Regions from separate parts of the Mesobacillus sp. MER 48 genome, predicted to be linked through region 3. Evidence: riboswitches for the same ligand, from Rfam matches in the RefSeq annotation. Region 3 holds a riboswitch; each other region holds the start of a gene.
The links. A riboswitch is a leader RNA that binds a small molecule or an ion and turns the genes downstream of it on or off. The one in region 3 is predicted to bind S-adenosylmethionine.
Positions count from the first base shown of each region.

Region 1: linked by a shared signal. The riboswitch ahead of M3593_RS16330 (sugar ABC transporter substrate-binding protein) and the one ahead of M3593_RS18890 (methionine ABC transporter ATP-binding protein) in region 3 are both predicted to bind S-adenosylmethionine.
Region 2: linked by a shared signal. The riboswitch ahead of metK (methionine adenosyltransferase) and the one ahead of M3593_RS18890 (methionine ABC transporter ATP-binding protein) in region 3 are both predicted to bind S-adenosylmethionine.

Region 1 covers NZ_JAMAUR010000004.1:306,884-310,165, reverse strand. The annotation lists gene M3593_RS16335 (sugar ABC transporter ATP-binding protein) at 1-146, opposite strand, end outside; gene M3593_RS16330 (sugar ABC transporter substrate-binding protein) at 458-1,558, opposite strand; SAM riboswitch class I at 1,661-1,765, opposite strand; gene M3593_RS16325 (dynamin family protein) at 1,921-3,282, opposite strand, start outside.
Region 2 covers NZ_JAMAUR010000009.1:26,522-29,803, forward strand. The annotation lists gene pckA (phosphoenolpyruvate carboxykinase (ATP)) at 1-457, opposite strand, end outside; SAM riboswitch class I at 1,259-1,399, shown strand; gene metK (methionine adenosyltransferase) at 1,686-2,888, shown strand; gene asnB (asparagine synthase (glutamine-hydrolyzing)) at 3,143-3,282, shown strand, end outside.
Region 3 covers NZ_JAMAUR010000006.1:148,530-151,811, reverse strand. The annotation lists gene M3593_RS18900 (ZIP family metal transporter) at 1-387, opposite strand, end outside; gene map (type I methionyl aminopeptidase) at 645-1,388, shown strand; SAM riboswitch class I at 1,564-1,667, shown strand; SAM riboswitch class I at 1,757-1,860, shown strand; gene M3593_RS18890 (methionine ABC transporter ATP-binding protein) at 2,101-3,132, shown strand; gene M3593_RS18885 (methionine ABC transporter permease) at 3,122-3,282, shown strand, end outside.

The DNA of each region.
Region 1 (3,282 bases), on a different contig from region 3:
GAAAGCACCTTCATCAATGTAGACTTGCCTGCGCCGTTCGCGCCGATCAATGCGTGGATCCTGCCAGTTTCCGTATTGAAATCCACACCGTTCAGCGCCCTTACGCCGGGAAACTCAATACTGATGTTTTTCATTTCAAGTATCATCCGTGTTCCCCCTCCCTTCCATTCTGCAAAGCAGACACTCTCTTTTGTTTGAGAGTGTCTGTCTTGTTTCTCTTAACTGGAAAAAATCGCACAGAATTTCTAGTTCGCTATAAAAATTAGAATCTCGCTATATAACTGAAAAACTCGCTATATAATCGGAAAACTCGCTATATAATCGATAAAGTCGCTATATAATTGGAAAACTCGCTATATAATCGAAAAAGTCGCTATATAATTGGAAAACTCGCTATATAATCGAAAAAGTCGCTAAAAAAGTCGTTATAAAACTTATCAGACAACCCTTTCAATGGTTATTTCTTATAGTGATCCTTCAATTTTTTCATCCAATCTTCTAAAAATGCATCCGATTTGCCCCATTCGTCGATGATTTCTGCGAGGTTGGCCATGTTAACTGAATTTTTTGACTGCTGAAGCTCTTCCTGTGATATCAGTGAGGCTTCAAGGTCATAAGCTGCAGGTGTTTCTTCGCCAGCCAGCTTTTTCGCCAGCAATCTCATATTCACCTCACCAATCAGCTTCGGATCAACGGCTGCTGTGTATTTCCATGGGCTGCCTTCTCCCTGGATTTCCTGAAGGTCAGCATTGGAAACATCAATTCCGTAAATCTTGATTTCATCGCGGCCAGCTTCCTTAATGGCACGAGCTGCGCCAATCGCAAATGCATCCCATGTCGCGAAAATTGAGTCAATTTCCCCTTTTGGATGTTTGTTTAACATCGCTGCAACTGCATTCTGCGTTTGTACACTTGTATCGGCTGCGGCAACTCCAAATCTCTCAACCTCTTTGATTCCAGGGTTTGCCTTCAGCGTTTCCTGGTAAACTTTATTTCTTCTGACCATCGGCGGGAAGCCATCGACCCAAAGGTAAACGATATTCGCTTCACCATTTTGGTCCTTCACAAGCTGGTCGAGTGCCTGGGTTGCCAGTGCTTCGTCATCCTGGGAAGTAAGTGTGACTCCTTCAACCTGCGCCAGATCGGGATTTGAATCGAATGTCACGACACTTTTGCCCTTATCCGTCAATTTTTTCACATCATTAACCGTTGCGGCATCATCTCCGTGGGAAATGATGAATCCATCATAGTCCTGCTGCAGCCCCTGGTTGATGGCGTCATGGAATTTTGCTGTATCTCCGTTAGCGGTGAAAACGTCCACCTTGAAGCCAAGCGCCTCCCCTTCTGCCTTCGCTCCGGCTAAAAACTGCGCAGTATGATCATCTCCGCCAATCTTGCGGATGACTTTGATTTTGACTTCCTCACCTTTTGCAAAACGCTCCGGAACTCCCTCAATAGGACCGCTTGCCGTCTTCGTTTCTCCACCGCCGCAGCCCGTCAGCAGCAATGCTGAAGCCACCGCCGTTAAAAACACCTTTTTAAATCCAACTCTTTTCATCTGCATTTCCCCCTTAATGTGTCTGCTCAGCTAACCCAAATAAAAAAACCTCTCCAGAAAAGAGAGGTTTCGAACGCAAAATGATGAAAAGGTCAGATTCCTCTCTTATCTTCCAAAACATATCGTTTTGCAGGATTTAGCACCAATTCCTGATGGAACGGTTGCCGGGCGTCATAGGGCCAGTCCCTCTGCCACTCTTGATAAGAGAATTTCGTTATTAAATTAATCTGGCAAATTGATAAACTTTACTTTAAACTCCTGTAATCATATTGTCAATACTATTATGAAAATTAAATTTATATTCCTAGAAAAGCGTCTCAAAAAAAAGAAGACCCCCAAATCCGGGAATCTTCTTTTCAAAATCAACCTCTGCCCGCTGCGGTCATCCATTCAGACTGACGAAGTTTCACTTCATAAAGCGTCAATGGATCGCGGTACAATTCCGGGTTGACTCTCAATTTTTCCAATTCATTTTTACCGTGTTCGATTTCGTTCTTAGCTTCTTCTACAGATTCTTCTAGAACAATGAAAGGCTGTTTGAAGAACAAGTTCACATCGCGTTCAATCGATTTCTCGAAGATCTCGAATTGCTGCAGGAATTTCTTGGCGATGGTTACGCCAATTTCATAATAATCCTCTGTCTCCAGATAGGATTTATACCTGTTATAAAGCATCGTATTGTTTTGCGGCAGCACGCCAAGCAGCTTTCCTGCGCTTTTCAGGAAAAAGGCTTGAGGGGTCGAACGATTCATGATGTTAGCCTTCTCATAGTGTACCCCATTCGTCATTCGATCCCCGTCACGGCGCCAGTCATCGAGTACCCTGAAGTCACAGTCAAGGCTGATCCGTTCTTCTCCGTACATCGAGTTAAATCCCTCTGCCATTTCGTCCAGATAATTCTGGCTCTGGTCAAACTCATCTTTCGAAAATTGGATCCAGTCATTCAAATCGGAATGGAACTTTGGCAATACTGTTTTTTCCAGATATTCTTCGATTCGCTTGTTCATTTCCTGGTCCATTTCCGAATGGATTTTACCAAAATCACTATCCTCCGTCACCAAGTCAGAGCAGCTGCGCAGCAATTCTGGAACCTTCTCGATGATTTCCGCACGCGTTTCATCCTTGATTTTACGGAATGACTTCTGGATAGAGCGTGACTTTTCCTCTTCAATATCGCCTAACTGATTGATGGCACCATTCAGCTTGCTGACCATTTCTTCATTCCAACTGATGGACTCCATATGGTTATTTTCAATTTCAACCCGCTTATCGAGCAAATACGTGATCGCTCGTCTGACAAAGAACTGCAGTTTCGCAGTGCGTTCCTGGTCAAGGTCGACTGCGTTTCTAGTTGTTTTAATAAAATTGGAGAAATCCTTCAGCTGCTGGGCATTATCGTAATTGGATGAGAAGGCGAACATTTTTGCATCCGGATAGTATTGGCTGACCTCTGCCCATGTCTGGTCGAAAACTTCCGTCGCTTCCTGCTGTCCGTATATCACATCAATCTTATTCAACAGGAAGTGAATGTTCAGATCCGGGAAAAACTCTGATATTTTCCCGAGTATATCCCTTTCTTTTTCCGTAAAAGGATCACTCGCATTAAGAACGAACAGCAGACTATCGGCAAATCTCAAGTAATTATAGAGCGGATGCCTATCATAGTTATTTCGGTTGACCCCCGGAGTATCAATCAACGCCAGGTCATGATCGCGCAGGAATGG
Region 2 (3,282 bases), on a different contig from region 3:
ACTCGGATTCATGCTCAGGAAGCTCTTCCTCAGTCGGACGGATGAACAATTGATGGGCAAACAGGTTGTGCCATGCGTATTCATTGATGACCTGGATTGGCAGGCGGTATTTCTTATCCGCGCCGGCGAATCCCTTGAATACGAAAACTTCCTCTTTATCTTTAAGGAACTTCAATACCTTATTATATAGCTTCGTGAAGGATTCCTCGGAGATCGGCTGATTGACCGAGCCCCAGTCAATTTTGTCTTTCACGGATTCTTCTTCGACAATGAATTTATCTTTAGGTGAACGGCCAGTATATTTACCAGTAGTCGCTCTTACTGCTCCAGTTGATGTCAGAAGCCCTTCGTTGCGGTTCAGGACCTTTTCGACAAGCTGGGGCACAGATAGCTGTACCTGTACATTGCTTCCTTTTAATAATGCTGAAAGTTCATTTGATATTCCTACAACGTTCATCGGAGGATACCTTCCTTTTTTATAGATTCAAAATACGTATATCAACTTTCGAGAATCCAGTTCCAGCGCCTGACCGCTCGAGTCGCTTGGCTAGTGTCGCCTCCTAGAAATTCAGAAACTTCAACTCCGCCCGCCGAAGCAAAAAACGCTTCATTGCCGGAGTCTCCAGTTTCTGCGTTTCTGGGCAGACGGCTATACTTTTCGATTTTGGTCTGCCCAATGAAGACAAAAAACGACTTCGCTGGTCAGCCTCCAACGCTTGCCGCGGCAGGTCAAGGCGCTTCCACTTTTCTTGAAAGAATGATAATTTGTAAGTGTTTACATCTCGGTAATAGTATAACACATTGCTTCAATTAATCTATACTAATGATGAAAAAATTACCTTGTACCTAACTTGCGTTATATAATTCTTTCTTTATATAGTCAAGTAATATGGGTTGGTTTGACAACTTTTTATTTTAAGGCTCTGTTAAACAAGACTGTTGATTTTTGTTCCAGGCGCTTCGCTTTCCGCGGGGGAAGAATTATGAAAAAGCTCAAGTGCCAGCTTTTTCAAAGACCAAATTCTTCTTGGCTGGCGCTGAGCCTCCTCGTCGCTTTGCTCCTGCGGGGTCTCACCTAACCAGCTGCGCCCGCAGGAGCCTACGCGCCTTCCACTACAATCAACAGGTGTAAAAACAACATTGGGCTTTAACAGAGCCTATTTTAAAGAAATGGTTTCAACAACAATCGACATTTTTGTCGAGAAAATGATTGACATGGCCAGACAGGTTCGTTATGATTTTGATTTGAACGGATACTCTCTTATCCCGAGCTGGTGGAGGGACAGGCCCAATGAAACCCAGCAACCTGCAAACGAGAAAAACAGCCTAAGAATCAGCTGATCTTTTCCGGGCAAAGGTGCTAACCTGACGCAAGGGAATTGCCCTTGAACGATAAGAGCGAAAGGCGCGGTTAAAGCTAAAACCTTTCCTCACAATTGGAGAGGTTTTTTATATTGCTTTTTTCTGTCCGATGCATAGAAATGCAACTGGACTGCCTTCTTTGGTGTCATTGCTCCCGTGGGTGAAAATTAGGAAAAAAAGAAATTCACCATGAATCTTAAACAAATTTTTCTAATAAAAACTCAGCGTTTATTTCATACTACATAGGGAATGAGTACCGTATCAAACCGAGGTTTGTATTGGGACAGCCTCGATCAATTTTTATACATGAGGGAGGAACTCAGATGTCAAACAAACGCCGTTTGTTCACTTCTGAATCAGTAACAGAAGGCCATCCGGATAAAATTTGCGACCAGATTTCTGACGCGATTTTGGATGCGATCCTTGCTAAAGATGCTAACGCACGTGTTGCTGCTGAAACATCAGTTACAACTGGCCTTGTACTAGTTGCAGGCGAAATCACAACATCTACATACGTAGATATTCCTAAAATCGTACGTGAAACTGTCAAGGAAATTGGCTATACTCGCGCGAAGTACGGCTTTGACGCTGAAACTTGCGCAGTGTTAACTTCCATTGACGAGCAGTCTGCAGACATCGCGATGGGTGTTGACCAGGCTCTTGAAGCACGTGAAGGACAAATGTCCGATGCAGAAATCGAAGCAATCGGAGCTGGCGACCAGGGCTTGATGTTCGGTTTTGCATGTAATGAAACGAAAGAGCTTATGCCGCTTCCGATTTCATTGGCGCACAAAATTTCCCGCCGCCTGACTGAAGTGCGCAAGGAAGAAATCCTTCCATATCTTCGTCCGGACGGAAAAACTCAGGTAACGGTAGAATACGATGAGAATGACAAGCCAGTCCGCATCGACACAATCGTTATCTCAACACAGCACCATCCTGAAGTTTCGCTTGAGCAAATCCAGCGCAATCTTAAAGAACATGTCATCAACCCTGTCGTACCGGCAGAGCTGATCGATGAAAACACAAAATACTTCATCAACCCAACTGGCCGTTTCGTAATCGGCGGACCACAGGGTGACGCAGGTCTTACTGGCCGCAAAATCATCGTTGATACTTACGGCGGATACGCTCGCCACGGCGGAGGCGCATTCTCTGGTAAGGATCCTACAAAAGTTGACCGTTCAGCTGCATACGCTGCGCGTTATGTTGCGAAAAACATCGTCGCTGCAGGCCTTGCTGAAAAAGTTGAAGTTCAGCTTGCTTACGCAATCGGTGTTGCCCGTCCGGTATCTATCTCAATCGATACGTTCGGAACAGGCAAGGTAAGCGAAGATGTATTGATCGATGTTGTTGAAAACAACTTCGACCTTCGTCCAGCTGGAATCATCAACATGCTTGACCTGCGCAAGCCAATCTACAAGCAGACAGCTGCATACGGACACTTCGGCCGTTCTGACGTTGACCTTCCATGGGAGCGTACAGACAAGGCAGAGGCACTCCGCACTCAGGCTCAAGGTAAATAAAAAGGAACAACGGGAGTTGCATAGAAATATGTAACTCCCTTTATTATTTGCCGTCTAATTAGGGAGCGCCAGATATTTTCAAGGTTTGCACCTGGTCCAAAAGGTGTAAAATAAAGTATTACCTTAAATTTCCCTCAGATTTTACTGCAAAAATTTTGCGTTTAATGGTAGTATTAGATGGTATGTTTTTTGGAAGTAAAATTACTGGAAAATCACAATAAATTTTTTCTGAAATGGAGAAGGTGAAGTACATAATGTGTGGCTTTATCGGTTGTGTACATGAAAATGCACAGGAATTCAGCAGCGATGATAAGCAGCTGTTCAAAAATATGAATGACATCATCACCCACCGCGGGCCTGATGATGATGGGTATTTCTATGATGAGCATATCCA
Region 3 (3,282 bases):
AATGGCCAAGACCATCAAAGTACTTCGTCTTTTCTTTTCGGGATGGATTCCCTCAGCTTTTTCCATTGATAAATTAGGATGTAAATGGGGCATCAATTTATCTACGACCATTAAGAACAACCCGCCTAAAAGAAAACCAGTCGCAGCAGGCATCCAGCTCGGCAGGCTTCCTCCCTCACCCATTTCAATCGCAGGAGCAAGTAGTGACCAGAAACTTGCAGCAATCATAACTCCTGCCGCGAGACCCATCATACTATCCAAAAACTTTTGGTTTGGATTTTTCGTTGTAAATACTAAAGCAGCGCCCAAAGCAGTCATTCCCCAGGTAAACAAAGTCCCAATCAGCGCCTGGACAACCGGATGGAATCCCATGAAAAAATCAAGCATCTTTTTTCCTCCTAAGACTTGCTCTGTAATCAAATGTAACTCATTTTAATGTATTATATGGATAATGAAGTGGTGAATATATCTTGTTCTGCATAAATCAGACGGCGCTAAGTTTGTTTTATCAAGATTACTACATTCAATACGTAATTCCAATCCTATTTATTTTTTATCTGAAGGCACTGAGCCAGATGAATGGATTTTCACGAAAAAAAGGGATACGCTAATAAAATAGTTCATACATGGAAGGGAATTAAATCATGATTGCAAAAACAGAAGAAGATTTTAACGGATTAAAAGAAATTGGCAGGATTGTCGGCATGATTCGGGAGGAATTGGTGCAAAAGACAGTGCCCGGAATTACCACAAAGGAACTCGACGAGCTAGCAGGCGCCATGTTTGAAGAAAATGGAGCGATTTCTGCTCCGAAAGGCGAATACAATTTCCCAGGATACACCTGCATCAGTGTGAATGAAGAAGTAGCACACGGGATTCCAGGGAGCCGCGTCATTAAAGAAGGTGATATCGTTAATATCGATGTTTCCGGATCAAAAAATGGTTATTTTGCCGATACAGGAATCTCCTTTGTCGTTGGCCAAGGTGATCCGATTTTAACGAAGATATGCGAAACAGCTGTTGAGGCTTTTGAAGCAGGCTTGAAAAAGGCGAAACCCGGATCGAAGAAAAGCGGACTGGGCAAGGCGGTTATGGCGACTGCGCGGAAAAACGGACTTAATGTAATTAAAAACCTTACAGGACATGGAATCGGGCGGACCATCCATGAAGCTCCCGATCACATCTACAACTATAATGAGCCATGGGATGACGAGCTATTGAAAGAAGGAATGGTCATCGCTTTTGAGCCATTCATCTCCACTGGTGAGGAAGAAGTTTTCCAATACGAACATGATGAGTGGACTTATGTCACGGAAAACAGCTTTGTTGCACAATGTGAGCATACAATCATCCTCACTAAAAATGGACCTATCGTTATTACCAGATAAAATTCCACTTGAACCCCTTGCCGATGCAGGGGTTTTTGTATTTTTATCGGCTCTCTGCCATTTAATACTAAATTCCTATTTTTCGTGTTTCTAAAAAAATTCCCACAAAATGATTGACACATTATCTGTGACGCAGTAAAGTAATAAACAAGATTTACAACTCAATATTCGTTACTTCTTATCAAGAGAGGTTGAGGGACTGGCCCTATGACACCTCGGCAGCGGACTCCTATGGAGGACTGTGCCAAATCCAGCAAGCGTGAGCTTGACAGATAAGAAGAGGCCGACTTTTTAATTCATGTCCTCTTCTTTCTGAAGGGGACTTTTTATTTTCCAATAATCCCCATCTACAAATTAATATCGAGACTTTCTTATCAAGAGAGGCGGAGGGACTGGCCCTATGAAGCCTCGGCAGCGGACTCACATTGAGGACTGTGCCAAATCCAGCAAGCAATAGCTTGGGAGATAAGAAGAGATCTTGTCCTGCATTCGTTGCGGCATGCCTCTTCCTGTTTCCTGGAAGAGGTTTTTTTCTTTTTTAAGAAACTATAAACTTTTGTATTAAATTAGTGTCTAGCTACAGCGCCTAGCCCCTCGAGTCGCTTCGGTCCGCCCAATGAAGTCAAAGAACGACTTCACCGGTCGGCCCTCCAGCGCTTGTCGGGGCTGAACAAGGCGCTTGCGCTTTTCAATCTACAAAGGAGGAAGACTGTTGATTACATTTGAACAAGTGGAGAAAGTTTATGAAAGCCGCGGGAAAAAGGTACCGGCACTTAATGGAATTGATCTGGAAATCAAAGAAGGAGAGATATTTGGGGTCATTGGTTTTAGCGGAGCAGGAAAAAGTTCACTGATCCGCTGTGTGAATCTGTTGGAACGCCCGACATCCGGCCGGGTGATTGTCGATGGCTGCGACATGACTTCCCTTTCACTTAAAGAAGTCCGTGAGGTTAAAAGGAATATCGGGATGGTGTTCCAGCATTTCAATCTTTTGAACTCCAAGACCGTATTTGAAAATGTCGCAATGCCGCTTGTCCTCGGTAAGGTTCCGAAGGCGAAAATCAAAGAGCGGGTTTATCAGCTCCTCGACTTTGTAGGTCTCGCTGATAAGGCGGACAATTATCCGGACCAGCTTTCAGGCGGACAAAAACAGCGAATCGGCATTGCCCGTGCGCTGGCAACCCAGCCAAAGATCCTGCTTTGTGATGAAGCAACTTCGGCCCTGGATCCGCAGACTACAAGTTCGATTCTTCAGCTTTTGAAAAAAATCAACAAGGAGTACAACATCACGATATTAATCATTACCCACGAAATGTCTGTCATCAGGGAAATCTGTGACCGGGTGGCGGTCATCGAGGAAGGTAAAATCATTGAGGAAGGCTCAGTATTTGAAGTTTTTTCAGCTCCCAAAACAGTAACAGCCAGAAATTTTGTCAGCACCATCATGAATGACAATATTCCAGATTCCGTCCGCAGAATCATCAAAGGACATTCGGGGCTTCAAAAGGTATTTAGGATCAACTTCGTCGGTGAGTCAGCAGGCGAGCCGCTGCTGTCACAGCTGTCAAAGAATTTTGATATCCATGTCAATGTTCTGTTTGGAAATATCACCGAGCTTCAGGGAATTCCATTCGGCAACCTGATTGTCGAGTTCCAGGGAAGTGATAAAGAAATTTTAAGGGCTCTTAATTTTATCAATCAGCAAAAAGTCAACATAAAGGAAGTGACCGCACATGCTAGTTAATTCAGAACAAATCATCCAGGCATTAATTGAAACACTGCAAATGGTCGCGTTCTCCCTGCTGTTTTCGGCAGTCCTTGGAGTTCCCCTTGGAATTGCGCTTGTCGTGACGAGAAAAGGCCATTTGCTAGAAAATGCACCTGTCTTCAATGT